Regions from separate parts of the Cryobacterium sp. TMS1-13-1 genome, predicted to be linked through region 4. Evidence: riboswitches for the same ligand, from Rfam matches in the RefSeq annotation. Region 4 holds a riboswitch; each other region holds the start of a gene.
The links. Region 4 has a riboswitch for thiamine pyrophosphate ahead of thiC (phosphomethylpyrimidine synthase ThiC). Riboswitches for the same ligand answer to the same signal wherever they lie in the genome.
Positions count from the first base shown of each region.

Region 1: linked by a shared signal. The riboswitch ahead of E3T31_RS02295 (3-oxoacyl-ACP reductase) and the one ahead of thiC (phosphomethylpyrimidine synthase ThiC) in region 4 are both predicted to bind thiamine pyrophosphate.
Region 2: linked by a shared signal. The riboswitch ahead of E3T31_RS09415 (ECF transporter S component) and the one ahead of thiC (phosphomethylpyrimidine synthase ThiC) in region 4 are both predicted to bind thiamine pyrophosphate.
Region 3: linked by a shared signal. The riboswitch ahead of E3T31_RS10105 (bifunctional hydroxymethylpyrimidine kinase/phosphomethylpyrimidine kinase) and the one ahead of thiC (phosphomethylpyrimidine synthase ThiC) in region 4 are both predicted to bind thiamine pyrophosphate.

Region 1 is NZ_SOGX01000004.1:102,009-109,309, forward strand. It holds gene E3T31_RS02270 (acyl-CoA dehydrogenase family protein) at 1-703, shown strand, start outside; gene E3T31_RS02275 (pyridoxal-phosphate dependent enzyme) at 1,136-2,254, shown strand; gene E3T31_RS02280 (hypothetical protein) at 2,290-2,520, opposite strand; gene E3T31_RS02285 (isopenicillin N synthase family oxygenase) at 2,707-3,708, opposite strand; gene E3T31_RS02290 (hypothetical protein) at 3,822-4,193, opposite strand; TPP riboswitch at 4,183-4,283, shown strand; gene E3T31_RS02295 (3-oxoacyl-ACP reductase) at 4,340-5,104, shown strand; gene E3T31_RS02300 (LLM class flavin-dependent oxidoreductase) at 5,118-6,440, shown strand; partial or broken gene E3T31_RS02305 (MFS transporter) at 6,568-6,909, shown strand.
Region 2 is NZ_SOGX01000010.1:29,025-36,325, reverse strand. It holds gene E3T31_RS09445 (metallopeptidase family protein) at 1-248, shown strand, start outside; gene E3T31_RS09440 (hypothetical protein) at 273-1,574, shown strand; gene E3T31_RS09435 (hypothetical protein) at 1,575-1,847, opposite strand; gene E3T31_RS09430 (AAA family ATPase) at 1,921-2,490, opposite strand; gene E3T31_RS09425 (energy-coupling factor transporter transmembrane protein EcfT) at 2,477-3,259, opposite strand; gene E3T31_RS09420 (ABC transporter ATP-binding protein) at 3,256-4,752, opposite strand; gene E3T31_RS09415 (ECF transporter S component) at 4,761-5,399, opposite strand; TPP riboswitch at 5,433-5,542, opposite strand; gene E3T31_RS09410 (hypothetical protein) at 5,586-5,807, shown strand; gene E3T31_RS09405 (hypothetical protein) at 5,871-6,197, opposite strand; gene dinB (DNA polymerase IV) at 6,224-7,301, opposite strand, start outside.
Region 3 is NZ_SOGX01000010.1:161,215-168,515, forward strand. It holds gene moeB (molybdopterin-synthase adenylyltransferase MoeB) at 1-1,066, opposite strand, end outside; gene E3T31_RS10085 (thiazole synthase) at 1,063-1,854, opposite strand; gene thiS (sulfur carrier protein ThiS) at 1,857-2,126, opposite strand; gene thiO (glycine oxidase ThiO) at 2,159-3,376, opposite strand; gene thiE (thiamine phosphate synthase) at 3,438-4,082, shown strand; gene E3T31_RS10105 (bifunctional hydroxymethylpyrimidine kinase/phosphomethylpyrimidine kinase) at 4,117-5,676, opposite strand; TPP riboswitch at 5,659-5,758, opposite strand; gene E3T31_RS10110 (dihydrolipoamide acetyltransferase family protein) at 5,831-7,264, opposite strand; gene E3T31_RS10115 (alpha-ketoacid dehydrogenase subunit beta) at 7,264-7,301, opposite strand, start outside.
Region 4 is NZ_SOGX01000008.1:231,727-239,027, forward strand. It holds partial or broken gene E3T31_RS07920 (family 1 glycosylhydrolase) at 40-219, shown strand; gene thiC (phosphomethylpyrimidine synthase ThiC) at 340-1,971, opposite strand; TPP riboswitch at 1,990-2,097, opposite strand; gene E3T31_RS07930 (response regulator transcription factor family protein) at 2,263-3,231, opposite strand; gene hxlB (6-phospho-3-hexuloisomerase) at 3,346-3,930, shown strand; gene hxlA (3-hexulose-6-phosphate synthase) at 3,989-4,612, shown strand; gene E3T31_RS07945 (FAD-binding oxidoreductase) at 5,030-6,460, shown strand; gene E3T31_RS07955 (SDR family oxidoreductase) at 6,695-7,301, opposite strand, start outside.

The DNA of each region.
Region 1 (7,301 bases), on a different contig from region 4:
GCCGGTATGGACGCGCCTGATCACCCACGGGCTGGACAGCACCGATGCCGACAACCCGAGGCTCGTGTACGGGTTCATCGAGCGGAGCGCGGAGGGCATCAGCGTGTCGGACCAGTGGGACGTGCTCGGTATGCGCGCGTCGCAGAGCCGTGCGACGATCCTGAAGAATGTGCGGATGCGGCCGGAGAAGGTCGCTCGCAGAATTCCGACGGGGCGATACCCCGATCTGTTGACGTTCGCGATCACGAGCAACTTTCAACTGCTGATCGGGGCTGTGTACACGGGTGTCGCGCGCCGTGCGCTGGATCTGGGCGCCGCGGGGCTGAAGAGCCGGAAGTCGGCCAAGAACGGCACTACCTACGCCCAGGTGCCGGAGTTCCGGGCGCGCCTGGCCGACGCCCTCATGGCGTACATGGCGGTGCCCGCGCAGTTGGACGCTTACACTCGCGACTTCGACGACCTCATCGACCACGGCGCAGGCTGGCCGCTGCGTTTGGTCAGCGCGCGCATCAACGCATCGAACGTGGCCCGGCACGCGACCGAGACCGCGCTAATGTGCGCAAGTGGCAGCGGATACAACAACAGCACCGAGCTTAACCGCCTGTTCCGGGATGCTACGGCCGGGCTGTTCCATCCGCCCAGTGCCGACGCCGCCCGACCGATGTACGCGGCCGCATTACTCGACGAGCCCACCGTTGACTGACGGGCTTCGTCCGCCAAAGCTGATCCCTATTCGCTGATTATTCCATTGTCCTGCCAAGTCGATTGAGGCTGTGTGCAATCTCCCCCGGCAGATCAAACCGGACGAGATCGTGGCATTCTCGGCACGAACAGGGCGGGGAAAATCACGATCATCACGATGGCCGCGACTCTTCTGCAGCCAACCCACGGGAGAACGTGAACTTCATTGCCGACCTCCGGGGACACCAACAGCAAACGTAGAAGTCGGCTCAACTCGGACTGGAACTGGAACTGGAAGGAGTGAATTTTAGACGATTAGTCATGAAACAGATTCTTCTTATCTCTGTCTCAATTCACCATACGAGCGCAAGTCTCTGGAGACCGTCACCCGCGTGCTCCACGGCGTCATCATCGACTATTGCGGAACGAACTCTTTAGGAATAGTAGAGGTAACATGACTGACAATTTCTACTCCAACCCGGCCGCCAGGCGGTGGCGAACGGATGCTGTGGACGACTCGATCCTGCAATTCCACCGCAGCCTGCCCGACTACCGGCCGAGCCCGCTCACAGAGATTTCCGCCCTGGCCGACGAGTTGAGGGTCGGCCGTGCGTTCGTGAAAGACGAATCGTTCCGATTCGGTCTCCCGGCATTCAAGATGATGGGCGCGTCGTACGCGGTGTCCCGCGTGCTGTCGGCTCGGGTAGGGTCGCCGGATGCGGCGCTTCCGCTGGATGAGTTGCGCCACCGGCTGACCGCGCAGGCACCGTTCACCCTGGTCGCCGCGACCGACGGCAACCACGGACGCGCGGTCGCCCATTTGGCGCGGCTGCTCGGCCTGCCCGCGCGCATCTTCGTCTCGAACTACCTGTCGAAGCTCCCCTGGGCGGCGATCGAATCGGAGGGTGCGGGGGTATTTGGAGTGGACGCACCGTACGACGGCGTGGTGGCTGCCGCCCGCGCCTATGTCGAGTCGGCGGGGGAGAGTGCACTCCACATCCAGGACACCGCTTGGCCCGGCTATGAGCAAGTACCGCAGCTCATCGTCGACGGCTACTCGACCATCTTCAGTGAGGCTGACGCGCAGCTGGGGGAATTGGGGCTTCTCGCCGACCTGGTGACGGTTCCCGTCGGTGTCGGGTCCCTGGCTGAGGCGGCCATCCGCCACTATCGCTCGCGACCGGATGGAGTCGCCGCAGCTCCGACAGTGCTGAGCGTCGAACCCGAGAACGCACCATCCGTCATCGTCTCGCTGCAAGCCGGTACGCTCACCTCAGTGCCGACCTCACACACGATCATGGCCGGCCTCAACTGCGGCACGCCGTCGAGCAACTCCTGGCCATATTTGATCGACGGCCTGGATGCCGCAGTCACCGTCTCGGAGGAGGACACGCGCCGCGCTGTGCACGACCTCGAGCAGCTCGGGGTGGACGCCGGCCCGTGCGGCGCGTCGTCCCTGGCGGCGATGCGCGCAATCGCAGGCGATCCGGGCAGACGCACCGCAGCGTCGCTGACTTCCGATGCCGTGGTCGTGCTGCTGAGTACAGAAAGCCGCTCGGCAAATCCGATCTGAGCCGAGGGATCCGCGTCAGGCCAGCTGGATGCCCGTCACAGGTGGCTCAGCACGTCCAGTCGAAGCTGCGCGGCGACGGCGACTACGATGCAGCTGGCGACGGTGACGGTGATGGTCGGCACCCAGCCGTGGACCGAGCCGAGTGTCCGAGCCATCCGCTCGTCGAAACGGTCCTGGTTGGTATTGTGCAGGGTCACGGCCCAGAACAGCGGGACTTTCCGATCGTCTTTGAACTCCTGGGTGAAACGCCTACGTGCTGCGGTCATGCTGATCTCTACTTTCAGTAGACCCTCATTTTAAGAGGGCCCACTGTCCGAGATATCCGCAGCAGCTCACGTTGGGATTTAGTGCTCGAATGCTATTCAGACCCGGAAGGAGGTCATCATCGAGTAGACGGCTTAGGTAACGCGTATGACGGTTGTCTCGGCCCGGGCATCATCTGTTATCTGGGGTTAGATCAGATCGGCGTGGTGGGCCGCAGCCACGTTGGGGTGGGCGCGCAAGCGGTAGCGCAGGGCGTTGTCACCGTAGGTCGTCTCGAGAATGGGACTGTTGGTCGGGTCGGCAGAGAGCCCGCGGGCCTCGCGAGACAGGCTCTCGTCGAGCTGCAGCCGCGGCATCACGGTGTCGAGTGCAGGGTTGAAGAAGAACGGCACGGAGATGCGGTCGGACCCGTCTTCAGGGGAGAAAACGCGGTGCAGGGTCGCCTTGAGGTAGCCATCCGTTGCCAGCTCGAGCATTTCGCCGATGTTCACGACGAAGGCGCCGTCGAGCGGGGGAGCGTCGATCCACTCGCCATCGTGCTCGACTTGCAGGCCGTCTTTGCCTGGTTCGACAAGCAGCAGCGTGAGAACTCCACCGTCGCGGTGCTCGCCCACACCCTGAGCACGTACCGGCTGGCCGGGATAGCGCACGATCTTGGTCAAGAGGAACGGGTTCTCGGCGAAAGCGGCGTCGAAGACGCTCTCGGGGCTGCCGAGGGCGAGTGCCCAGGCGCGCAGCAGGCGAAGCGCGATGCGGCTCAGCTCCTCATTCCAGCGCAGGGCGACGGTCTTCAGCTCGGGCAAGGACTCCGGCCAGAGGTTCGGGCCCTCGAGGCGCCAATAGTCTGGAGTTCCGACGGCGAGGGGCACGGGCTCGCGGTCTACTCCGATATCGATTTGCTCACGCCAGTCAACGGCGTTGGCGGTGAGCTCCCCGCCAACGCGGGTATAACCGCGAAACTGGGGACTGTGGATGTTTTCCAGCTTGAGTTTCTGGTCGGCCGGCAGATCAAAGAATTTGCGGGAGACGGCGAGGAGCTCTTTCGTCAGCTGCGGGTCGACGCCGTGGCCGGTCAGGTAGAAGAACCCGACCTCGTGGGTGACGCGCAGCAGTTCGGCGCGGAATACCGCAGCTTCGGCTTCGCCAGCGTCGAGTTGAGAGAAATCGAGGATCGGCAGTGAGAACACCATGGTCCAAGTCTGGCACCGAGCAGGCCACGCCGCGAATCGTAACGCCTCCGAAGCCTTAAACAGGGTTATAAGTGTCGGCTGACATTCGCCTGGATGTGCGGGGTCTAGCACCTCTAAGTTCTGCGTGCCATATTTTCATCCAAGTTATTTCTCAGGAAGGCTATCCGGAAACTCTGGGTCACGCCATATTTGGGCTTGCGCGTGATTGGAGTCTTCGCGTTGCGAAACTTTTGGCGCTGCGCTGCTGCGTCACCGGCGTCCACGTGTCGGTCGTGTGCACTGGCGGATGTTCGAGCAGAAGTCGTCTCGGTACGGTCGCCCGAGACGACGATGGCGTGCAGGTACGCCTCGTCCAGGGCCGTTAAACGTGGAGTTGCGCTGAGCCTCGTGACGACAAAGTCGACCAGCGGGGAGTTGATGAGTTCAGGTTCGGGATGGAAATTCGCCGGTACCAGGCGGTTGCGTATACTCGTTTCCAGCGACACGGGGTGCCGACTGTATGACGGTCGGCTGAGATGACACCCGTTGAACCTGATCTAGTTCGAACTAGCGAAGGGATGTCACGGAGAATTACGTGCACCGCATTGGTGCCGGATCTCGTCCTTTCGCCTTACCCAAGGTGAAGAAAATCATGCAAATAGCAGAACAGATTGTCCTGGTCACTGGCGGTGCACGCGGCTTGGGCACAAGCATCGTGCACGCTTTTGCGACTCAGGGCGCCCGGGTGGTCATTAACTATCGCCACAGCGCCGCAGCGGCGGAAACCCTGGCCGCCGTCTATGGGCCTGAACACGCTTTTGCCGTACAGGCCGACGTCACCGACCCGGCCCAGGTCGCGGCACTACTCACGCAGGCTCAAGCACATTTTGGCTCCGCCGTGACTACGGTGGTCAATAACGCGTTGGCCGATTTCAGTTTCAACGGCGATGCCCGCTCCGGCGCGGCCGATATCAGTTGGGACGAGTTCGAGGCACAGTTCTCCGGCAGCGTCCGTGGCGCCCTGAACACGACCCAGCAGGCGCTGGCAGGCATGCGCGAGGCCGGGTTCGGCCGCATCATCAACATCGGCACCAACCTGTTTCAGAACCCGGTGGTGCCCTACCACGACTACACCGCAGCCAAGGCCGCCCTGCTCTCCCTGACCCGCACCCTTGCCTCAGACCTCGGCCAGCACAACATTGCTGTGAACATGGTCTCCGGCGGGCTACTGCGCACCACGGATGCCAGCGCGGCCACCCCCGAGGACGTGTTCGACTTCATTGCCGCCTCCACCCCACTACGCAGGGTGACCACCCCGGCCGAATTTGCGGACGCGGTACTTTTTTTTGCTTCCCCCTGGTCGCGGTCGGTCACCGGTCAGAACCTGGTGGTCGACGGCGGCCTGGTGATGAACTAGGGCCGCGCCGGTCATGTCGGCCCCGCGCCAGCTCCACTTCAATGCGTTCCTCATGGGTTGTGGCCACCACGGCGCCGCCTGGCGACGGCCGCAGTCGCCCATCGAGCAGTTGGGAGACATCAGTTACTACGAACGGCTCGCCCAAAGCGCCGAACGTGGCCTCTTTGACGCCGTGTTCTTCGCCGACGGGCACGCCGTCAATGATGTGAGCACCGGCCCGCGGTGGTTTCTTGAACCGTTGACGGCGATGGCCTCGATGGCGCGGGCGACGAGCCGGATCGGGCTGGTCAGCACCGTCTCGGCGACCTTTTTTACGCCTTTTCACGCTGCGCGCATGCTTGCATCGTTGGATCACATTAGTAAGGGGCGCATTGGCTGGAACGTGGTCACTTCCATGTTTGACGCCGAAGCCCGCAATTATGGAATGGACGTGCTGCCCTCCCATGACCAGCGCTATAGGCGGGCGGCCGAGTTCATCGAGGTGGCACTGAAATTGTGGGATTCGTGGGAGGACGATGCTCTGGTCCTGAACCGCGGAGGTCTCTATGCTGACCCGGCCCGGGTGCGAGCGATCGGCCACTCCGGCGAACACTTCCGGGTGGACGGCCCACTGACGGTGCCACGCCCGCCGCAAGGTCGACCCGTGCTATTCCAGGCCGGTGCCTCCGGCCCCGGCCGGGACCTGGCGGCCCGTTATGCCGAAGGAATCTATGCCGTCGCCTATGACCTAGCCAGCGCGCAGGAGTATTACCAGGATGTGAAGCGGCGAATTGCCGCGGCCGGACGTGATCCGAAAGCGGTATCGATCATGCCCGGTCTCGTCACCTATGTGGGCTCCACACAGGCGCAGGCGCGAGCGAAGCAGGCGGAGGTCGACGCCCTCCTGCCGACCGAACAGTCGCTCGCGCAGCTGGGAACGTTTGTGCAACAGGATTGCAGCAACTGGGATTTGGATGCGCCGGTGCCGGCGCTGCCGCCGCTGGCCGGCTTCACCGGGCCGCAGGGTCGGTATGCGACGATCCTGCGAATTATTCAGGCTGAGCAGCCCACGGTCAGGCAGTTGCTGGGCCGGCTCGCCGCCGGCGGTGGGCATTGCACCATGGTTGGAACGCCGGAACAGATCGCCGATCAAATCGAGTTGTGGTTTCGTTCCGGTGCCGCGGACGGCTTCAATGTGATGCCGCCGCTGCTGCCGGAATCGTTGGACGAGTTCGTGGACCGCGTGATCCCTGTGCTGCAACAGCGCGGCCTGTTCCGCACCCGCTATACCGCCGATACCTTGCGTGGGCACCTGGGGCTGGAACGCCCCACGGTCGGCGCTGCGGCTGAGGGGTGAAAATAGTCGGCATAGGAAATGAAATTGATGCGTTACCCCCGCGCCAGCACTGCTGCCTCCGCTCAACGGCCGTCGTCGGCGCCGCCAGGCATGCGCCGCGCCATACGGGGCGGGAGCTTCGGCAACTATGTGGACCACATTCGACATCTTCCTGCCCGTCATCGCCCTGACGCCGGCAGCGGCGCACCTCTTCGGGTCGGAAAACCTGGTCGGCAACGCCGGGCTGATATTTGTCGCGACGCTGCTCGGACGGCCGATAGGAGCGGCGATCTTCGGTCCGATCTCCGACCGCATCGGCCGCACGGCGACGACCAAGATCGCACTCACCGGTGTGGCGCTAACGACACTGCTCATCGCACTAGTTCCCAGCCATGCCATGTTCGGTGCTGGATCGCTCCTGGTGATCCTGGCGCTGCGTTTTCTCGGCGGAATTTTTCTCGTCGGTGAATACACCTCCGCTGTCCCGCTGGCGATGGAACGGTCCGAGCCTGAACGGCGAGGGCTTGTCAGCGCCGCGAGGACTGCGGTGATGGAATATATCGAATCTTGGTACAATCGGCGGCGCCCTCATTCACACAACGGAGGGCTCTAACCCGCGGTCGCGTTGGCCGCTCACCGCGACGCCCGCCAAACGGCAGCGGCGTAGAAGAAAAATCAATCAGATTGTCTCAATAACTTGACGGGCGCACATCGGCGATGCGGAATTGGCGCGGTGCTGGTGCGCGGGGCGGTGGAGCAGACGCGGACGCTGGGGCTATTTGTGATTGGGAATCGTTTATTGTTTCGACATCAAAAAGTTGGCACCAACCGACTTCGGCGGAGCGTTACGAGCGATTATCACTCTCCTGAAGATAGAAGCAA
Region 2 (7,301 bases), on a different contig from region 4:
TCGAGGACCGGCCCGAGAACGGCACCCTGGACACCCTCGGCCTCTACGACGGCGTCGCGCTGACCGAACGCGGCCAGTACGGCTTCGGGGAGATGCCCGATCGCATCGTGCTGTACCGGGAGCCGCTACTAGCTATCTGTACGACACTCGACGACCTGCACGACGAAGTTCACATCACGCTCGTGCACGAAATCGCCCATTTTTATGGCATTGATGACGACAGGCTGCATGAGCTCGGCTGGAGCTGACCGCAAGCGGTCTAGCCTTGCAGAATGAGCTCCTTCCGTCCTGGCCGTCTGATCGGAATTCTGGTCGGAACCGTCGTGATTCTCGGCCTCGGTGTCTACGGCCCCGCGATGCTTCTCGGTCCGCTACCCGCCGTGACCGCCACCACCGTCACGCCCGCCGCCGGTGCCTCGCCCCTCACTCCCCCGGCGCTCTCCGCCAATGGCGCGAGCGCCATCGCCGTGCTCGCCGCGACGACGAGTGACGTCTCCGGCACCACGTCGACCGGTACCACGTCGACCGGTGCCGTTTCGCAAGCTGCGGAGCCGATCGCCGTCGCGGGAACGGCGGAAGCACTGCCGATGGCATCCATCGCCAAGGTTGTCACCGCCCTCGTCGTTCTCGATGCCAAGCCGATCGCGGACGGGGAATCCGGCCCCGTGGTGACTTTGACTGCCGCCGACTTTCAGAGCTATCTGGACTACGACCAGGTCGGTGCCCGCTCGGTCACGGTCTTCGCCGACGAGCAATGGACGGAGCTGGAATTATTGCAGGCACTGCTGCTGGGCTCGAGCAACAACCACGCCGACAGTGTGGCGCGCTGGGCCTTCGGCTCGCTCGACGCCTACGTTGAAGCCGCCAACGCCTGGCTCGCCGACAACGGGCTGACCGGCTCCGCCGTTGTCGACGCTACCGGCCTGGGCGATGGCAGCGCTGGGACCGCTACCGATTTGGCTCGCCTCGCGGGTCTCGCCGCGACCGACCCGATCGTGTCTTCGATCCTGGAGCGCCCGGCATCCGCTTTGGCGGACCGTCGCGGTGTCGAGAACACCACTTCGTTTCTGCCCGAGGAGGGCATCACCGGTATTTCGCGCAGCTACACGGATGCCGCCGGCGTCTGTTTTCTGTTCACCGCCGCGGTCAGCGACGGCGCGTCGAGCTTCACGTTCTCGGGCGCTTTCATCGGCGAACCGACCTACGATGCGCTCACCGCGGACCTCACCGCACTGATGGAGAGCGCCAGGGCTGGAGTCGGTCCGCTGCCGGTACTGGCCGCCGGCGACGAGTACGCGACGTTCGAATCGGCCTGGGGTGACGAGGCTTCCGCCGTGGTCGGCGTCTCCCGCACCCGTTATGCCTGGCAGGCCGCCACGCCGGAGGCTGCCACGGTCACACTCAAGGATTTCGCCACCGCGCGCACCGGCGCGAACGTCGGAGAGGTGCAGCTCACCGTGGCCGGAGAGGAACTCTCGGCCGCGCTGAAACTCGACCAGGCGATCAACAATCCGGGGCTGGGGTGGCGATTGCTGCACCCGATCGTGATGATCACGGCGTTGCTCGATCAGTAGTTAAATCGGCTCCAACTCGGTGTCGATCGGATCGCTCTCGCCCTTGTCGAAGGAGTAGCGCACGCGGCGTTGCCCGTTGACGTCGCGTTCGTCGACCTCGTCGTACCAGAACACCGATTCCAGACCGGCGACGGCGGCGACCATGCTGATGCGGGCCGCGTGTTTACCGCGCACGAGCGCCCGGGAATCGATCTGGCCGTCGAGCGGGCCGTCGATGAACTCGGCGATATACAGGGTGGGGGCACCGGCATCGTCACGGTCGGAAGTATTCATGGCAGTTAATCTAGTCCTGTGCGCCCCGGGTTACCCGGTGGGCTTGCTGGCGCGTGTCGCCCGCTCTCGTCGCCTACCCGCCCGCCCGCAGGCGCACGGTGGCACGACGTTCCGGTGCCTCCTGCGTGAGGTAGGCCGTCCATTCGTCCTGCCACTGGTCCCAGTGCATTCGAAACGCCTCGCCGTCGCGGTCGAGCGCTCGTTGTTTGCGCAGGTCGTCGTCGGCGGCGAGCCACACGCGCACGTCGCTGAGCGGCTCATGCGCGGCCGCGAGCGTTCCGCAGCCCTCAACGATCAGTGGTCGTTCTTTAGTCAGCGGATGCCACTCGGCTCGCTGATTCGCGCTCCAGTCGTAGCGCTGCCAGGCCGCCGGCCGCCCGGTGCGTCGGGGTTCGAGAAGGTACCGGCGCAGGTGATCGATGGCCGCGTCGAGGCCGTCCCAGCCGGGGTAGATATCGTCCATGCGCACAAGCTGCGGGGTTTGACTGCCCGGCCACTCTGCCACGAGGGCGTCGGCGAGGGTGCTCTTGCCCGCGCCACTCGGTCCGTCGATGAGCACCACCGGGTTCGGCCCGGCAGCGGCGACGGCCTGGAACACCGGCGCCAGCAGGGTCGTGGCGCGCAGAGACTCACGCGAAGACAAAGTTCCAGTTTCCGGTGGATACCGAGATCGTGACGGCCAAAACGGCGATCATCAGCCCGATCCCGATGAGTGACCATTCCCGCAGGCCGAAGGTTGAACTCCGAGCCCAGGTGCGTTGGGTGGGAGCACCGAAGCCACGAGCTTCCATGGCGGTGGCGAGTTTACTGCCCCGCCGAATGGACAACACGAGGAGCGCGAAGGTCTGGTTGCCCAGGCGGCGCAGCACCGCGCCATCCGCTACCCCGCGTGCCCGGCGGGCAAGTCCCAGGGCCCGCCAGTCCTCGATGAACAGCCCGACCATCCGCAGCGCCGCAAGTCCGCCGAGCACGAACCGGGCTGGCAAGTGCACGACCTGTCCCAGCCCGTCGGCGAGATCGGTGGGATCGACGGTGATGAACAGGACGACGGCAGGCAGCCCGATCGCGAGCACCCGCAGGGTCGTGGCGAGGGCCAGATCGATTGAGCCATCGGTTACCTGGATGAATCCGAATGACCAATATTCCTGACCGGAGGCCTGGCCATACAGCAGCGTCGTGATCCCGGTGGACGGTGCAGCCAGCCAGACCAGCGCGGTTCGCCACAAGAAGACTCGAAGAGTAAGCCCAGCCCACAGAAAGAGCAGCATTTCGCAGGCCAGGGCGACGGCGGCGGAGACCCAATCGATGGTCAGCACCAGGACTGCGGCGAGCAGGAGCGCGGCAGCGAGTTTCGCGACCGGATTGATCCGGTCGATCGCTCGCACTCCCCGCGTGGGTGTCAAGACACTCATGGCAGAACCGCGCTGAGATCGTACTTGGAGCCGCGGCCCTCGACTCGAAATTCCCGATCAGCGACGGCGGCAACGAAGTCTGCGTCGTGGGAGACCGCGACGATGGCGGTGCCCGCGTCCAGGAGGTCACGCAGCAGCGCAACGATCTCCTGCCAGGTGCGAAAATCCTGACCGAACGTGGGTTCGTCCAGCACCAGAAGTCGGGGTTGGGTGGCCAGCACTGTGGCGACCGACAGACGTCGTTTCTCGCCACCGGACAGGGTGAATGGGTTGGCCTCGGCCAGGTGGTCCAGGCGAAGGCGATCCAGCAGATCGTCGACGCGCCGGTGCAGCAGTGCGTCCGACAGACCGAGGGCTCGCGGTCCGACGGCCAGTTCGGCGCGCACGGTGCCAGCGACGAACTGGTGTTCCGGGTCTTGAAAGACGGTGCCCACTCGACTCAGAAGCTGTCGCGATTTCCAGCGGATCGGGTCGCTCCCTGCGCCAGCGGCGAGAGCGCTGCTGGCGACGACCCGCCCGGCGGCGGGGCGCAGGAGCCCCGCCAGGGTGAGCGCGAGGGTGGACTTGCCGGCTCCGTTGGGTCCGGTGATGAGCAGAGCGCAGGCTTCCGGCACCTCAAGGTCGATATTTTCGGCAACCACAAAATCCCGAGTGCGCGCAATCGCGAGAGAACTGGTCGACAAGAGCGTTGGCTGAACGGTCTCTCGAGGAGGCCTTACGGGAAGCGTGTGTGGCACACCGGGTACCCAGACGCCGGAGGCGGTCAGTGCAACTCCCTGCGCGAGGAGAACGTCGCTAGGGGATCCGTCGGCCAGGACTCCCCCGTCGGCGCCCAGAACGATCACCCGGTCGACGAGGTCCTTCCAGATCTCAACCCGATGTTCAATAACGATGAACGTCGAGTCAGTGTGTGCCAGAACGCGGGCGACGGACTCGCGCACCTCCCGCACGCCGACCGGATCGAGATTTGCCGTCGGCTCGTCGAGGAGCAGCAGACCCGGCTGCATGGCCAACACTCCGGCGAGAGCAAGACGCTGTTTTTGGCCGCCCGACAAGGCGGACGTCGGGTGGCCAACGGGGACATCGAGGCCGACCATCTCGAGGGCATCCTGTACGCGCCGCCAAATTTCCTCACGCGGCACGCCGATGTTTTCGCAACCGAAGGCGACATCGTCGCCGACGCGAGCGAGAATTACCTGCGAGTCGGGGTCCTGGAGGACCAGGCCGACCTGACCCCTGGCGTTGCCAGGCTCGGTGCCGTTCACGCGCAGAGTACCGCGTTGCTCGCCCTCTTCGTCGCCGCCGAGCACGCCAGCCAGCGCGTGCAGCAGCGTCGATTTTCCCGAACCGGATGCACCGAGCAGGAGAATCCGCTCGCCAGGCTCGATGCGGAGGGACAGCTCGCTCACCGCCCAGCGCCGCCGACCGGAATGGCGCCAACCCCAGTCGCGAACGTCGACGGATGCGCCTCCCCGCGTCGCGCCCACCAGCATCCGCTCGCCTAGATCGCGGTTCGACCGGCGATGCGACCCGCCGCGAAGCGGTTGAGCGCGCCCGTGCGAGCCAGGCCGCGCGCAGCGAACCAGGACAGGAGCCCGGCGATAACGACGCCGGAAATAATCGCGCTCACGATATAAATCGTCGCGAATGCGCTCGCTGAACCGGGATACCACAGCACCAGGTCATTGATGGCCATGGCAAGTCCGGCCCCAGCGCCCGCCAACAACACGACGTAGAGACGATAGTTCGTGTAGAGGAACAGAGCGAAGACAAGCTCGGCGCCAAGACCCTGCACCAGGCCAGACACCAGCGTCAGTGGTCCCCATTGGTTGCCGATCAGCGTGGAAACGACGGCGGCAAGGAGCTCCGTGTAGAGCGCGGCCCCGGGTTTGCGAATGATGAGACCGCCGAGCACGCCAGCGAACAGCCAGCCTCCGCCCAGGAGGGCAGACAGGCCCGGCAGCAGCGGCGAAAGCAGACCGCTCAGGGGGTTGCTCGCCTGATTCCAGACGAGGAAGATGACACCGCTCGCGACGCCGATGACGCTGGCGACGACGATGTCGACGACGCGCCAGCGAAAGTTGCGCTTCGTGGCTCCCGCGGGAGCGGATTGCTTGAGTGAACTCGTTGTAGCGTGCACTGTTTCGTGCCCTTTCTGTAGGTAAATACAGGGCACGGGATTGAGAAGCCTCCCTGCGCTGGCATGATCCAGATCAGGTTCGACGGTCGAAGCTTGGTCAGCTTCCTCTCAGCCCGGTGTACCGGACTCCCGTGATCGTGCTCAAGTATAGTGCCCCGTTTAGACTGACGATATGGGGATCACGACATGAGCATCGGCATTCTGCTCGTTTTGGCGGCCCTGTACCTGCTGCTCATGCGCCGGTTCGTTCTACGGCGGCGGCGAATTGCGCAGGGTCTGCCGGTGAGCGGCCCCTGGCACTTTCCGGCCTGGTTGCGCCCAAGAGTGCCGCGCTGGGCGCGGCGACGCTTCGCGCGTCGCCCGCGCGCAGCGCGGCGGTTGCGCCACACCCGCCCGGGCCCACCTTAGCTCCGTGGGCCCATGATCTATCATGGGCCCGGTTTCCGGGCCCGGGCCCCGTGCAGAAAGCGACTACTTCTTTAGGGCGCGGATCACCCGGGCCAAGGCGCGGCCGGCGACGATGAGGAACGGCACACCGACGGCGAGCAGGGCGATGACGTTCGGCTCGAACCGGGCTGTACCGCCAGACTTGACGTACGCGCCGATCGGCAGCGAAACGCCGCCTCCGCCCCCGCCGGACCCGGCCCCGCCCTCACCGGCATCACCGCCGCCGAAGCCGTAGTAGGCGAGCGCGACGGGCACCAGGGTGACGCCATCGATCTGTACAGGGTCACCGTACGCCGACTTCACACCGGCGGAACGGAACGTTTCTGCGAGTTTTTCCGGGAGGCTGGTCATGCCATCAGGTTAGCGTGACTGAGACTTCAGGGGCGAGGTTTGAAGTGCGAGGCCGGGCGCACGGTTCCCGCTCCGAATCGCTCGGTCACGGTGTCCACGGCCAGCTCCGCGCCGCGCCAGTCTTCGTCCGGGTCCCAGAGTCCGACCGATCCAGATGCTGTGCCGAGCTGCTCCGCACGCACCCCGATCAGCCGCACCCGAATACCGGAGGCTGCCAGCAGGTCGAACGCGGCCACCGCCTCTTCGTAGATGCGCCGCCCCACATTGCTGGGTTCGGCGAGGGTGCGCGACCGCGTCACCGTGCTGAAGTCGGTGTAGCGCAGCTTGAGGGCGACCCGCCGTGCCACGAGATCGCCCCGCCGCAGCCGTACGGCAACGAGGTCGCACTGCCGCAGCAATTCGCTGCGCAGCCGGTCGACATCCGTCACATCGTGTTCAAAGGTCACCTCGTGGCCGATGCTCTTCTCCTCCCGCTCCAGCGTCACCACGCGCGGATCACGACCCCAGGACAGCTCGAACAGTTTCTGACCGGATGCCTCCCCCAGCGCTTTGCGCAGCACCGCCAGCGGCGTGTGCGCGATGTCGCCGATCAATTTCAGGCCGAGTCTGCTCAGCGCCTGCTCGGTGGCGGCCCCGACGCCCCACAGCGCGGCGACGGGCAGCGGATGCAGAAACTCGACCGTATCCTCGGCGGGAACGACGAGCAGCCCGTTCGGTTTGGCCAGGCCGGAGGCAAGTTTGGCGACGAACTTGGTAGAGGCCGCGCCCACCGAGCAGACCAGCCCGGTCTCGGCGAACACCCGGGCGCGAATGAGTTCGCCGATCACGCCCGGTGAGCCAAACAGGTTGGTCGCGCCGGCCACGTCGAGGAAGGCCTCGTCGATGCCGAGCCGTTCCACCAGCGGGGTCACGTCATCGAAAATGCTCATGACCCGGCTGGAAAAGTCCCGATAGAGCCCTATGTGCGGCTCGAGCACGATTGCATTCGGGCATTGCCGCAGCGCGAGCGCCATCGGCATAGCCGAGTTCACGCCGTATTTGCGGGCGATGTAGTTGGCCGCAGTGACGACCGACCGACCGCCGCGGTGGCCAACGATCACGGGC
Region 3 (7,301 bases), on a different contig from region 4:
CCGAGCGGGCACCCGCCTTGCAGTGCACCACGATATCGCGGTCCCGCGAGAGAGACGAAAGTGCTTCCCCCGAGAGGATTCCGCCCTGCGGAATGAGCAGCGCCCCGGCGATATGCACGATGTCGAATTCCCCGGGTTCCCGCACGTCAATGAGGTCGAAGTCACGCGCGCCGCGCTTCCGGCTCTCGAGCATAGCCGCGAGTTCGTGCACGGAGATCGCGTCGTCGACCTGATTCGATGCGGGCATTGTTTCGCAGAATACGTCGTAATCGATCAACTCGGTGACTGGTTTATTGGCGGGGTCGCGTGCAATGGCGAGTTCGCGCCACGACGCGTCAAACGCGTTGAAGAGCACGACCCGGCCCAGAAGCGTGCGGCCGACTCCGGTGATCAATTTCACGGCTTCGGCGACCATCGTGGAGCCGATCGTTCCGCAGAGCATCCCGAACACTCCGCCTTCTGCGCAGTTGGGCACGGAGCCCGCCGGTGGGGCTTCTGGATACAGGTCGCGGTAGGTGGGGCCGTGCTCATTCCAGAACAGGCTGACCTGCCCGTCGAAACGCAGGATGGATCCCCAGACACAGGGCTTGCCGAGCATCGCGGCGGCATCACTGACCAGATAGCGAGTGGCGAAATTATCGGCACCGTCAACGATCAGGTCGTACTGGGCGAATAAGTCCAGAGCGTTCGCCGAGTCAAGCCAAACATCGTGTCGGTGAATCGACACGAGTGGGTTGAGCTGGGCTACCGCTGCGGCAGCGGACTCAAGTTTCGAGTGACCGAGGTCTGCAACGCCGTGGATAATCTGACGCTGCAGGTTGCTCAGGTCCACGGTGTCATTGTCGATAACACCCAGGGTGCCCACCCCCGCAGCCGCCAGGTAGAGCAGTACCGGCGAACCGAGACCGCCGGCGCCAATCACCAGCACCCGCGCATTCTTCAGCCGTCGTTGGCCGATAACACCCATTTCGGGAATGAGAATGTGGCGCGAGTACCGCTGGAGTTCCGCGGCAGTTAGCTCGTCGCCCGGTTCGACGAGCGGTGCTAAGAGTGTCACGTCATTCATAGGTCGGGCCTCCCGTTCATCGTCGATGAAGCCAAGGCGAGTTCACGCTTCGGAATCCGGCCAGCCTGGGACGCCAGCCGACCCGCAATTACCGCATGTTTGAAGGCTTCGCCCATGAGTGCCGGGTTCTGCGCGCGCGTCACCGCCGTGGCCAGGAGCACGGCATCGCAGCCCAGCTCCATCGCGAGCGCAGCGTCGGATGCGGTGCCGATTCCAGCATCCAGCACCACGGGAACGCCGGCACGAGAAACGATCAGCTCGATATTGTGCGGATTGAGGATGCCGAGCCCGGTGCCGATCGGAGCCCCAAGTGGCATCACGGCGACGGCACCGAGATGCTCAAGGCGAAGGGCCAGCACGGGATCGTCATTTGTGTAAGCGAAAACCTTGAAGCCGCGCGCGACAAGCTGTTCGGTCGCGTCCAGCAGTTCGACCGCATCGGGAAGGAGGGTGTGCTCATCGGCGATGACCTCGAGTTTGATCCAGTCGGTCTCGAGGGCCTCCCGCGCCAGCTGTGCGGTCAAGACGGCTTCGCGCGCGGTAAAGCAGCCAGCGGTATTGGGCAGTACCCGAATGGAGCGATCGACCAGAAGATCGAACAGCGATCCGGCCGTCGTCACGCTGTGACGCCGCATTGCGACGGTGGTGAGCTCGGTTCCGGAGGAGTGAAGGGCCGCCCCGAGGCCCTCGAGGCTCGGTGCGCCGCCGGTACCCATGATTAGACGTGAATTCAACTGCACGCCGTCGATCACCAGGCTGTCAGTGATTGTGAGTTGTTCGGTTTCCACGGTCAACCTCCCTGAACTGCGGTGACAATTTCAATGTCATCGCCGGCCGTGAGCACGGTGCCTGACCATTGACTGCGTGGAACGACTTCACGGTTGCGTGCAACTGCCACGCCGAGACGTTGTTTGTCGGTCGCACGGCCATCCGCTGCGATCTGGCGACCGGTGATCTCGGCGACCAGGTCGGTCACGGTGCTGCCGCGCCGAACAATTCGTTCTGTGCCGTTGACGGTGATCGCGCTGGCGGGTATATAAATGGGCCTGGATTCGGTCACGAGCTGACAACTCCTTGTAGGGAAACGGATGCTTACGGTCGGGTTGCAGAGAAACGGTGGGGCCGAAAGCGCTCCCACCGCTGGTCGGCACTTCCCTCGATAAGCTGAAGACAGTAATGGGCAGCTACCGGTGTGAGCAGTACGCCGTGGCGGAAAAATCCGGTGGCGATGATAAGCCCGGGGACGTCGCTGCCTGGTGTTTCCCCACCGGTTCGCGAGACCCGGCCAAGCAGTGGCGCGTTATCGGGCGTTCCTGGACGAGCGCGAGCGGTTACTTCGATCAGCTCGAGCTCACTGACCGCCGGCAGCAACACCTGGGCGTCACGCAATAGCTGATAGACGCCACCAGCCGACACCGCAGTGGAGCCGTCTTCGCGTTGGGTGGCTCCGATCACGACCGTTCCGTCCGATCGTGGAACCAGATAGACCGGCACGCCGTGCACCAGTCCGCGGAGCGTGCAGGTGAGCAACGGCCGAAGGTGCGCCGGCACCCGAAGCCGCAGAATATCGCCGTAAACCGGTCGAAGTGGCAGGGTCAGTCGCTCTGGTAGCCCGTTCAACCCGGCCGCCGCGAGGCCATTGGCCACAACTACTTCGGCGGCACTGACCGTTCCGCCATCAGCCAGGGCGACACCGGTAACGCGAGATGAGACATCCGCGGAATCGTCGTGCAGTAGTCCCATGGCATTCACCCGGATCAGGGCGTCGTGGCCCCACCGGCCGCTTTTCGCCAGCGTGGCAAGTGCGAGTTGGATGCGCTCGGCGAGCCGGCGCGGGTCGACCTGATGATCCTGCTCCACCATGAAGGCACCGGAAACGTGAGGGCTCAGCAGCGGTTCAAGCACGCGCGCCGCGCGAATGGTCAGCGGGTCGACGGCTAGCCCGTTGGCGAGCTGCACCCCGCGCAGGTCGGCCAGCGCTTGCCGGTCGGCCGAATCAGCGCCAACACTCATGGTGTGAGTTCTCTGATACCCGGTTAGGTGATGATCGGGCCCCAGTGATTCGATGAACGCCGGATACAGCGCCGAGGAGGCGAGCATGAGCTCGAGCAACACCTCTTCTTGGTAGTGCAGTTCGCTCACCGCCGCGAGCATTCCGGCCGCAGCGTACGTTGCGCCGCCGGCGGGGTCCGGATCGATGACGACCACCGTGCGGCCGGAATGCGCAACAGCCCAGGCAATGCCGAGCCCGATAATGCCACCGCCGATCACGGCGACGTCGACCGTGCGGTTCACGACTCGTTCATTCATGGTGCGCACCGTTCCTCTGCGCTGGCACGGACGCACGAACTTGGCCCATAGGGTTGGTCGCATGGACCAGATAAAAGCCCGGCTGTATCTCTGCACCGATGCCCGGAAGGATCGTGGCGATTTCGCTGACTTCGTGGCGGCGGCGTTCGCTGGTGGGGTCGACATTATTCAGCTTCGCGACAAAAATATCGACGCCGCCGAGGAGCTCGAATATCTCGAAATTCTGCGCTCGGTTGCCGACCAGCACGCACGACTCTGGGCCGTCAACGATCGGGCGGATATTGCCAGCCTGGCGGGCGCTCCGGTATTTCATGTAGGCCAGACAGATCTGCCGGTGGCCGCCGCTCGTACCCTGCTTGGCCCGGCCGCGGTGATCGGCCTGTCCACACACAGCACCGAACACGTGGATGCAGCCCTGGCCGCGAACGATCTTAACTATTTTTGCGTCGGCCCAGTCTGGGCCACACCGACAAAACCCGGTCGAGCGGCGGTCGGAACGCAGCTTCTGCGTTACGCGGCCGCCCGCAGTGCAGCCACCGACAGCGAGCTGCCATGGTTTGCCATCGGCGGCATCGACCTCGGCAACATCAACCAGGTCGTCGATGCTGGTGCGACTCGAGTGGTTGTGGTGCGCGCGATCACCGACGCCAACGACCCGACGGATGCCGCGCAGCGACTTCTGGCCAGCCTGCCCGCGCTGGGCTAATACCGCACACGGTACCGAGTTTGGCGTGGTCATCTCAGGCCAACACAGAGTGCCGAGGGGCGTCGAAGAAGTCGAGCTCGAACCGTGACGAGGTGGCAAACGCCTGGCGCATTGCCGAGCGTTGCGCGTCAGAGGCCGTGGCCGCAGCGTCGTCGGTGAGCGCGATGACTTCCCTCGTGGCCGCGGCGAATTCTTCATCGGCATAGGTCTGGAGCCACGCGGCATATGGATGTACTGCTGTCTCGGTGCGCGCCAGAAAGTCGGTGTGCAGCCGCTCACCGACATCCGCATAGAGCCAAAAACAGGGCAACAGCGCCGCCAGAAGCACCGCATAGTTTCCGCCCTCAGCGAGCCCGAGCAAGTGATCCAGGTAGCCAGCCGTTACCGGGCCGGCCTCGGACGACACGTCCCGTTGCCCCAGCCAGTTTCTGTGCAATTCCAACTCAACGTCGCGGCACCGTCGTGCCGAATCGGCCAGAAACCGCTGTGCGTGCATGCTCGGCGCGATCTCACTGGCGCGCGCAAGAACGCGCGAGTAAGTGGCGAGGTAGAGCGCGTCCTGAGCGAGGTAATACGCAAAATCTCGCTCGGCCAGAACCCCAGTACCGAGATCCGTAATGAACGGCAGATCGAAGATCTGCGTGCGAATCAGCTCGACATCGCGCCACAGTGTCGCACTGAACTTCACCGAATCAGCTGGTGTGGCCGACTCGGCCGACTCGGCCGACTCGGCCGACGCGCCTGCGAACAGCCGATGAAAGTGATGGATCGGGCCATGGCCCTGACCGACCTCGAGGTCGTCGGCATGGGTCAGGGCATCCTGAAGCCAGTCTTTGACCTCGGCCAGAGACGCAGCCCAGTCCCCGGTTCGCGCCTGTACCGTGGCCATTGCCGAGGAGAGCGAGCATCCGGTGCCGTGGGTATTCTTGGTGGCGATGCGCGGCGAAGCAAACTCGACAACGCTCTGTGCCAGCAGCCCGTGGGTGTTGACCAGGGCATCAGGGCAGATGGTTTCGTCGAAATGACCCCCCTTCACCAACACGGTTACTCCGGTGCGGGCTGATAGTCGTTTGCCCTGCTCGATGGCCGCAGCCCAGTTTGCCGCTGTGGGTTCTGCGAGCAGAACGGCCAGCTCGGGAACGTTGGGTGTGACGAGATCGGCGAGGGGGATCAGATCACGCAGCGCCTGCTCGGCTTGGGGTTCGAGCAGCCGGTGACCACTCGTTGCCACCATCACCGGGTCGAGCACGACGAGCGGAGGACGGTGGGCATTGAGCCAGGAACGCACCTCGTGAATCACGTCGATTTCGGCGAGCATGCCGATCTTCACGGCATCGATAGTCACGTCATCGCTCACGGCGTTCAATTGCTGGCGCAGAAACGCGACCGGCGGGGTGTGCACCGAGCGCACCCCGCGTGTGTTCTGCGCGACCAGAGCTGTTACTACTGCCATGCCGTACCCGCCGTTGGCCGCGATGCTTTTCAAATCGGCGTGGATGCCGGCACCGCCGGTCGGGTCGGTGCCGGCGATACTGAGAATCCGCGGCGTGATGCGCGGCGTGATATTCGTGGTCTGATCAGTCATCCGTGACATTCCTTCGCTAGTGCTAACTAGACAGGTTCAACGGGTATTCATCTCAGCTCGCGCATTGTGCGGAGCACCCCGTGTCACTCAGCAGCCTATACGCCAACAAACATCACTCAGTTACCGATGGCAGAATCGTGGGCGTTCAGGACACGCCCCGAGCTCACAGGTCGGCGAGCAGGCTCACCGGGTTTTCAATGCAGCCGGCCACATAGGTGAGAAACCCGGCGGCGGTTCCGCCGTCGCAGACCCGATGGTCGAACACCATGGAGAGTTCTACGACGGTGCGAACCGCGAGTGCGTGTTCGACCACCCACGGCCGCTCGATCATGCGCCCAATGCCGAGAATGGCCGCTTCGGGATGGTTGATGATCGCGGCCGAACCGTCGACGCCGAGCGATCCGAAGTTGTTGAGGGTGAAGGTTCCCCCGGTCAGCGCGCTCGGCGAGAAGGTGCCGTCGGGCGACTGTGCGACCAGCGCGGCGAGGGCATCGCGCAGTTGCCGCGTACTCATCGCGTGGGCACGGTGGATGACGGGAACCATCAGCCCGCGTGAGGTCTGCGCCGCGATGCCGAGGTTGATGGCTCCGTGCTGCAAAATCTCCTGACTCGCGGTGTCGACCGAGGAATTGAGCACGGGATAGAGCCGCAGCCCGGCCACCACGAAGCGCGCGATGAGTGCCGTCACGCTGAACCGCTCACCCGTCGCCGCGAGCAGCTGGTCCCGCGCGGCGAACAGGGCGGTCGCGTCGACGTCGAGCCAGATCGTCGCCTCGGGAATCTCCCGACGCGACGTGGTCAGCCGCTGCGACACGACCTTGCGCAGGCCGGTGATGGGAATGCGAATATCCGCACTCGCCGCGTCGACAGCGCTGGGCGGCGTCGCAATGTCGACATCGATTGCCACATCGATTGCCACATCGACAGCCACGGCCGGAGCGGTGAGCGCGCGAATGTGTTCCTCCACGTCGCTGCGCAGCACCAGACCGTCGTGCCCACTGCCGGCCAGCGTGCTCGCGTCGAAACCGTTCTCGCGCGCCAGCCGGCGCACGATCGGAGACACGACGGGGGAGCGGCGGATCGGGTCGACCGTGCTGGACGACTTGATGGCCGGAGAAACGGATGCCGCCACATCGGCGGGGCGCTCGGCCAGCGCAACGGCGACGGGCGACGTCGATGCAGCCGATGCCGGGGCATCCGCTGCCCGCGGGGTGCCGAACCGCCCGGCGGCCACCTTGCGCGCCGGCCGGGTGCTTTCGGTCGTGCCGTAGCCAACCAGAACGGCTCCGGAGCCTTCGACCGCCGTGACGGTCGCCGCGGCGACCGGAACGCCGACAACACCGGCTGAAGCGTCATCAGTCGAGTCGGTCACGGTCAGCAGCACCTGCCCGGCATGAATGACCTGGCCGGGCTCGCCGAACAGGCTTGCCACGACGCCGCCGTAGGGCGACGGCAGCTCCACGATCGACTTGGACGATTCAACCTCGACCACGGCCTGGTCGATGGCGATCGTATCGCCGGGAGCGACCAGCCAGGCCACGATCTCGGCCTCGGTCAGTCCTTCACCGAGGTCGGGCAGCAGAAACTCGCGGCTCATCAGGACCACTCCCAGGTCGACAGCGCGGCGAGGATTC
Region 4 (7,301 bases):
CTGGTTTGTCGCGGATGGGCTGGCGTGGGCGCGCCCGTCGAGGACGGCATCGAGGTGCTCGGCTACGAGCACTGGAGCGCCCTCGACAACTACGAGTGCGCGAGCGGATTCCGGCCGACATTCGGGCTCATCGAGGTCGACCGCGAGACGTTCGTTCGCACGCCGAAGCCGAGCCTGGCCTGGCTGGGCGGGGTCGCGCGGGCGAACGGGCTGGAGTAGCGGCTCTTCGCGACCGGTCGTTCACAACTGCTCGCGGCGCCAGCGATCCGGGCCCGGCGACCCCGGAAGCGGCGACCGTGGGAGTGTCGGTGGGCATCCGCTTGTCGAAAATGACCGTCATCAGAGCACCCGAAGCGGCAGGTAGACCGAGCTGCCCAGACGGGTGAACTCGGCCGACTTCTCGGCCATTCCCGCCTCGATGGCCTCGAGACTGGTGAGGCCGTTTTCTTCGGCGTACACCCGAACATCCGCTGAAATGCGCATGGAACAGAACTTGGGCCCGCACATGGAACAAAAGTGGGCGGCCTTGGCTGGGCCGGCCGGCAGTGTCTCGTCGTGAAAGCTCTGCGCGGTGTCCGGGTCGAGCGAGAGCGCGAACTGGTCGGTCCAACGAAACTCGAACCGGGCCCGACTGAGGGCGTCGTCGCGTTCCTGGGCGCGCGGATGGTGTTTGGCCAGGTCGGCGGAGTGGGCGGCGATCTTGTACGTGATCACGCCGGTTTTCACGTCGTCGCGGTTGGGGAGGCCGAGGTGTTCCTTGGGCGTGACGTAGCAGAGCATGGCGGTGCCGGCCTGGGCGATGATGGCCGCGCCGATCGCGCTCGTGATGTGGTCGTAGGCCGGCGCGATATCGGTGGCGAGCGGGCCGAGCGTGTAGAACGGGGCCTCCTCGCAGAGTTCCTCCTCAAGGCGCACATTTTCAACGATCTTGTGCATCGGAACGTGACCCGGCCCCTCGATCATCACCTGCACGCCGTGCGACTTCGCGACCTTCGTGAGCTCACCGAGGGTGCGCAGCTCGGCGAACTGGGCCTCGTCGTTGGCGTCGGCGATCGAGCCGGGGCGCAGGCCGTCGCCGAGCGAGAAGGTCACGTCGTAGCGGCGCAGAATTTCGCACAGCTCCACGAAGTGGGTGTAGAGAAAGCTCTCCTGGTGGTGGGCGAGGCACCAGGCGGCCATGATCGAGCCGCCGCGCGAGACGATGCCGGTCACCCGGTTGGCGGTCAGCGGCACGTAGCGCAGCAGCACGCCGGCGTGCACGGTCATGTAGTCGACGCCCTGCTCGCACTGCTCGATCACGGTGTCGCGGTAGATCTCCCAGGTGAGCAGCGACGGGTCGCCGTTGACCTTTTCGACGGCCTGGTAGAGCGGAACGGTGCCCACCGGAATGGGCGAGTTGCGCATGATCCACTCCCGAGTGAGGTGAATGTCCTTGCCGGTGGAGAGATCCATCAGGGTGTCGGCGCCCCAGCGGGCCGCCCAGACCATCTTCTCGACCTCTTCGGCGATCGACGAGGTCACCGCCGAGTTGCCGATGTTCGCGTTGATCTTCACGGTGAAGGCCTTGCCGATGATCATCGGCTCGCTCTCCGGATGCTTGTGGTTGGCCGGAATGACGGCCCGGCCGCGCGCCACCTCGTCGCGGACGAGCTCGACCGAGACGCCCTCGCGCGCGGCGATGTAGGCCATCTCCGGCGTGACAATGCCGGCCCGGGCCCAGACCAGCTGGGTGGCAGCGCCGTCGATGGGCAGCGGATGCTCCCACCCGGCTCTGGTCTGCGGCAGCCCCTTCTCGAGATCGATACTGGCCGTCTCGTCGGTGTACGGGCCGGACGTGTCGTACAGGTCGAAGTGTTCGCCGTTGCTGAGGTTCACCCGGCGAACGGGAATTTCGAGCCCGGGCCAGTCCTCTACCGGTTCGTAGCGTTTGCTGCTGCCCTGGATCGGGCCGGTCGTGACCGTTTTTGACATGGTTGTTTCGTCAATTGTGCGCATTGGTTTCGAACTTCCTACGCCGGCATTACCCGGACAGGTTCAACGGTCGACGGCCCTGGCCGTCCTCTCAGCTCGCTGGTGCGCGCTCCCGTGGTTGGTGTGTCTTCTGACTCCTTCACCCTAGCGCTGGTTGCGCGCTCGGGTCCTACCGGGGTCGCGGTCACCGCGCCCGGTGGGGGCCATCGCGCCACGCATCGCTGGCGCGATGACCGGGAGCTGGCGCCCGAGTCTGCGGCGGGCCAGGCATAGCTGGCGCTGGGCATCCGCTTAGCGAGCGAGGGCGGCCAGCTCGGCGCGGGTCGAGGCGCCGACCTTGCGCAGCAGGTTGGCCACGTGAAACTTCACTGTGTTCTCGCTGATGGTCAGGGCCTGTGCGATGGCCTTATTGCGCGCCCCAGAGGCGACGAGTTCGAGCACGTCGCGTTCGCGTGGGCTGAGGCCCCAGGCCGCAGCGGCGGTGACGGATGCCGTGGGCGCGTCGAGCGGCAGCGACACGGCCATCTCGGAGCCCCAGCCGGCGGTGGCCTCGACGTTGAGGGTGCCGCTGAGGGCGACGACGCGGGCGGCGAGCTGGCGCACGCTCGGAACCTCGGCATCGAGGTTGCCCGGACCGTCGTCCCGAATGCGGATGAGCAGGTTACTTCCGTCGCAGTCCCACTGCACGCGCACCCGCGCGACCCCGGCCTGTTCGACGAGGGCGAGTACGGCGCCGCGCACGATGGCGCGGGCTTCGTGGGCGACCTCGCCGGGCAATGCCCGACCGTTCACCGGGGGCTCGATGAACTGCACGTCGAGGTCGCCGAAGCGCACGAGCGGGCGCAGGTCGTTCCTGAGGCGTTCGAAGGCGCGGGCGACGGGTTCCTCGGTGAGACTGCGATCGAGGTCGCTCACCGCGCGCAGGGCGACCATCGCGGCGGCGGCGAGTTCGGTGGCCTTCTGTCGGGCGGCGGTGTCACTCGTGCTGCCGGAGCGCAGCACGGCGAGCAGGGATTCCAGCGTGGTGGCGTGTGCGTCGGTGAGGTCGGCGATGAGTTTGGAGCGTTCGGCGGCTGCGCTGCGCGCTGTTTGAACCGGGGAGTTTGCGGGGAGCGTCGGGCGTTTTGCGGTCGTGGCGGATGACGCGGCCGGTTCGGCTGCTCCGGTACCAGCATCAGACCGGAGGGCGGCGGCCGTGCTGCGCGCAGCGGCCTCAGTGGCGGTGGCGCGCACGCCGGGGTTAGATGGAGCGGAAGTCATGCCCCCCAGCCTACCCGGGCCATCCTCGGAACCCACCCAGAGCCATCCGTTTGGGTAGGAAAACCGCTCGTTTGGCGGGCAGCATTCCCACTCGAAGGAGTGGACCATTGAATCATGACCGAAACGACAACCACCCCACTGGCAGCGGATGCCCTCGGCCTCATTTTCGCCGAGAACGGCCGCGTCGTCGAGGCGCTGCGATCGGCATCCGCTTCAGTACTGGATGAGGCGGCAACCCTGCTCGCCGCGGCGCCCCGGGTGTTCGTGCTCGGCGCTGGCCGCTCCGGGCTGGCACTGAAGATGACCGCGATGCGACTCATGCACCTCGGCCTCGACGTGCACGTGGTGGGCGAGGTGACCAGCCCGGCGATCGTGTCGGGCGACGTGCTGCTGGTGGCGAGCGGATCCGGAACGACGGGCGCCATTGTGCGTGCCGCCGAGACGGCTCACGGCGTGGGGGCGAGCATTCTCGCGCTGACCACTGCGCCCGAGTCGTCGCTCGGGCGGCTCGCCGCGGTGACCGTGGTAATTCCCGCGGCTGCCAAGCAGGACCACGCTGGGCAGGTGTCGGCCCAGTACTCGGGCGGCCTGTTCGAGCAGTCGGTGTTGTTCGTCGGCGACGCCCTGTTTCACACGCTCTGGAAGGCGAGCGGTTCCACGGCCGAACAGCTCTGGCCGCGTCACGCCAACCTCGAATAGGGCGCGCACCATTTCCAAAAACTTTCCACTCTTAATTACTAATAGAAAGTAGAATCCCATGAAGCTTCAGGTAGCTATGGACGTACTGACCACCGAAGCGGCGCTCACGCTGGCTGCTCAGGTTGCACCGCACGTCGACATCATCGAGCTCGGCACCCCGCTGATCAAGGCAGAGGGCCTGCGCGCCGTCACCGCGATCAAGAACGCGCACCCCGACAAGATCGTCTTCGCCGACCTCAAGACGATGGATGCCGGCGAGCTCGAAGCCGACATCGCCTTCGCCGCCGGTGCAGACCTCGTAACCGTGCTCGGCACGGCCGGAGACAGCACCATTATCGGAGCTGTCGCCGCCGCGACCAAGCACGGCAAGGGCATCGTCGTTGACCTCATCGGCGTTGCCGACAAGGTCACCCGCGCCCGCGAGGTCACCGCGCTCGGTGCCCAGTTCGTCGAGATGCACGCTGGACTCGACGAGCAGGCCGAGCCCGGCTTCTCGCTCGCCACACTGCTCAACCAGGGCGAGACCGCCAAGGTTCCGTTCTCCCTTGCCGGCGGCGTGAACCTGTCGACCATCGCTTCGGTGCAGCGCGCCGGAGCAACGGTCGCCGTTGCCGGCGGAGCAATCTACGGCGCCAAAGACCCGGCTGCAGCTGCTGCCGCCCTTCGCGCCGCGATTATCTAGTCACTCGCGTTCTCTGGTGCCGTCCCGCTTCTGCGGGGCGGCACTTTTGCGTTAAGCGGATGCCCCTGCCGGGTGACGAGAAATCCGACCGGGCCCGGGCCCGGAAACCGGGCCCATGTTGGATCATGGGCCCACGTCCCGGGCCCGGTCGACGGGGGCATCCTGCACGCATGGGCCCAGGTTCCGGGCCCGGGCCTCGGGGCACGTGTTTCGCGGGACCTGCGTCAGTGCGCGGGGGTGTGCCGCCTCCCGCGTAGCGGCGCAACCCCCGCGTAGCGTGACGCGGATGGGGCAACCCGCGAACAGAGCGGATGCCGCGCCCCGGCCTGTCGGTGGGCGCGGCTAGGCTGGTGGCGCCCAGACTAGTTGGCGGCATCGTCGCCGCGAGAGGACGCCACCCATGACCAGCAGCCACGCATGAGCAGCACCATTTTCGACCGGGCCCGGCCAGCGGCATCCGTTGTTAAAACCTCGCTCACGGGAACACGCCTGGGCTCGTTTTGGCTCGAGGACCTCGAGCCGCGTACCGGCTATCCAGCGCTCACCGGCGACCTGCGCTGCAACCTCGCGATCGTTGGCGGCGGCTACCTCGGACTGTGGAGTGCGGTGCTGGCCAAGCAGCAAAACCCTGATGCGAGGGTGCTTTTGTTGGAGGCGCGCACGGTCGGCTGGGCGGCATCCGGTCGCAATGGCGGCTTCTGCGAGGCGAGCCTGACCCACGGTGACGACAACGGGCGCAGTCGCTGGCCGAAAGAGATCGACCGACTGACCGAACTGGGCAACGAGAACCTCGACGAGATCGAACGAGCGGTGGCAGACCTCGGCATCGACTGCGATTTTGAACGCACCGGATCCATCGACCTCGCCATCGAAGAGCATCAGATTGAGTGGCTGCGCGAAGAGCCGACCGGCGAAAACGTGGTGTTTCTCGACGAGTCCGCAGTGCGGGCCGAGGTCGCGTCACCGACCTACCTCGCCGGCGTCTGGCACCGGCGCAGCACCGCCCTCGTGCATCCGGGCAAGCTCGCCGCCGAACTGGCGCGCGTGGCGACCGACCTTGGAGTGGAGATCTTCGAGCACTCGCTCGTGCAGAGCGTGGACACGGCCCGACATCGGCCGGCCCAGGGCGCCCGGGTAGTGACCGCGGGCGGCACCGTGACCGCCCAGAAGGTCGCGCTCGCCACCAATGTTTTTCCCTCGCTGCTCAAACGCAACAAACTCGCGACCGTTCCGGTCTACGACTACGTGCTAATGACCGAACCGCTCGATGCGAGCCAGCTCGCCGCGATCGGCTGGCAGAATCGGCAGGGCCTAAGCGACCTCGCCAACCAGTTTCACTACTACCGGCTGAGCGCCGACAACCGCATTCTGTTTGGCGGTTACGACGCTGTGTATCACTACGGCCGCAAAGTGCGCACCGGTTACGAGAACCGGCCGGAGACATTCGAGAAGCTGAGCCGCCACTTTTTCACCACGTTTCCGCAGCTGGCCGGGATGCGGTTCAGCCACAAATGGGCCGGCGCCATCGACACGTCCACGCAGTTCTGCGCCTTCTTCGGCCAAGCACGCGGCGGGCGCATCAGCTATGCGGCCGGCTTCACCGGACTCGGTGTTGGTGCCACGCACTTCGCGGCGCAGGTCATGCTCGACCAGCTCGCCGATCGCACCACGGACCGCACTGAACTGGCCATGGTGCGGGGGCGTCCGCTTTCGTTCCCACCGGAGCCGATCGCATCCGCTGGAATTCAGGCGACGCGCTGGGCGCTGAACCGTGCCGACCACAACCGCGGAAAGCGCAACGCCCTGCTCAAGACCCTCGACGCGCTCGGGCTCGGCTTCGACTCCTAGCCGCTAGGGATTTAGCCGAGCAGCAGCTTGCGAAGCTGGTCGGTCGAGTGCACGACCGCGGTCGCCGCCTCGAGCCTCGGCGGGGGAGCCGAAGCCCCATTCCACCAGAATCGTCGGGATGCCATTGGCCTGCGCGCCGATGGCGTCGTAGCTGCGGTCACGCCGTCGGGGCCGCTCGACGACGTTCTGGACGACGGCGGGAACCGCGGTGGGGTACTACGCAGTTCTGCAGTACTAGATGCTGCGGTGGTCCCGTACCGCTAGTTCAAGGGCCTCAAGGCCGGGCGCGACCGCTGCATCCACCGCCATCGGGTCGGTGAAGTTGAGTTGCTGCATCTCGTCCGGTGCGGTGTTGATGTCGTGCTCGCCAGCCTCCAGCGCAGCAATCATGTCGGTGATGACGTCACCCAGACTGCGGCGTCCCCATCCGAGTTCGGCGCCGGCGTTCTGTGACGCCATCATGGCCGTGTCGGTCGCACCGGGATAGACGGTCGCAACATGCACGCCCGTTCCGATCAACTCGCGGCGAAGCGCCTCGCTGAACTGCGCAATGCCCGACTTCGTCGCCGCATAGACCGAATAGAACGGCATCGCCACGAGCGCAATCCCGCTGGAAATGTTCACGAGGATACTGCCGCGTCCCTTCCCGCTCTGCAAAAGCGCAGGCAGCAGGGTCTTGGTCAGCAAGATCGGGGCGGTCAGATTCAGATCGATCATCGAGTGAACATCCGCATCACTGGACAATTCAAGCCTGCCCGCGCGCACATTGCCGGCGTTGTTGACGAGGAGGTCAACGACGCTCCAGGACGCAACCGTCTGCGCGATTCTCTCCACGGCGCCA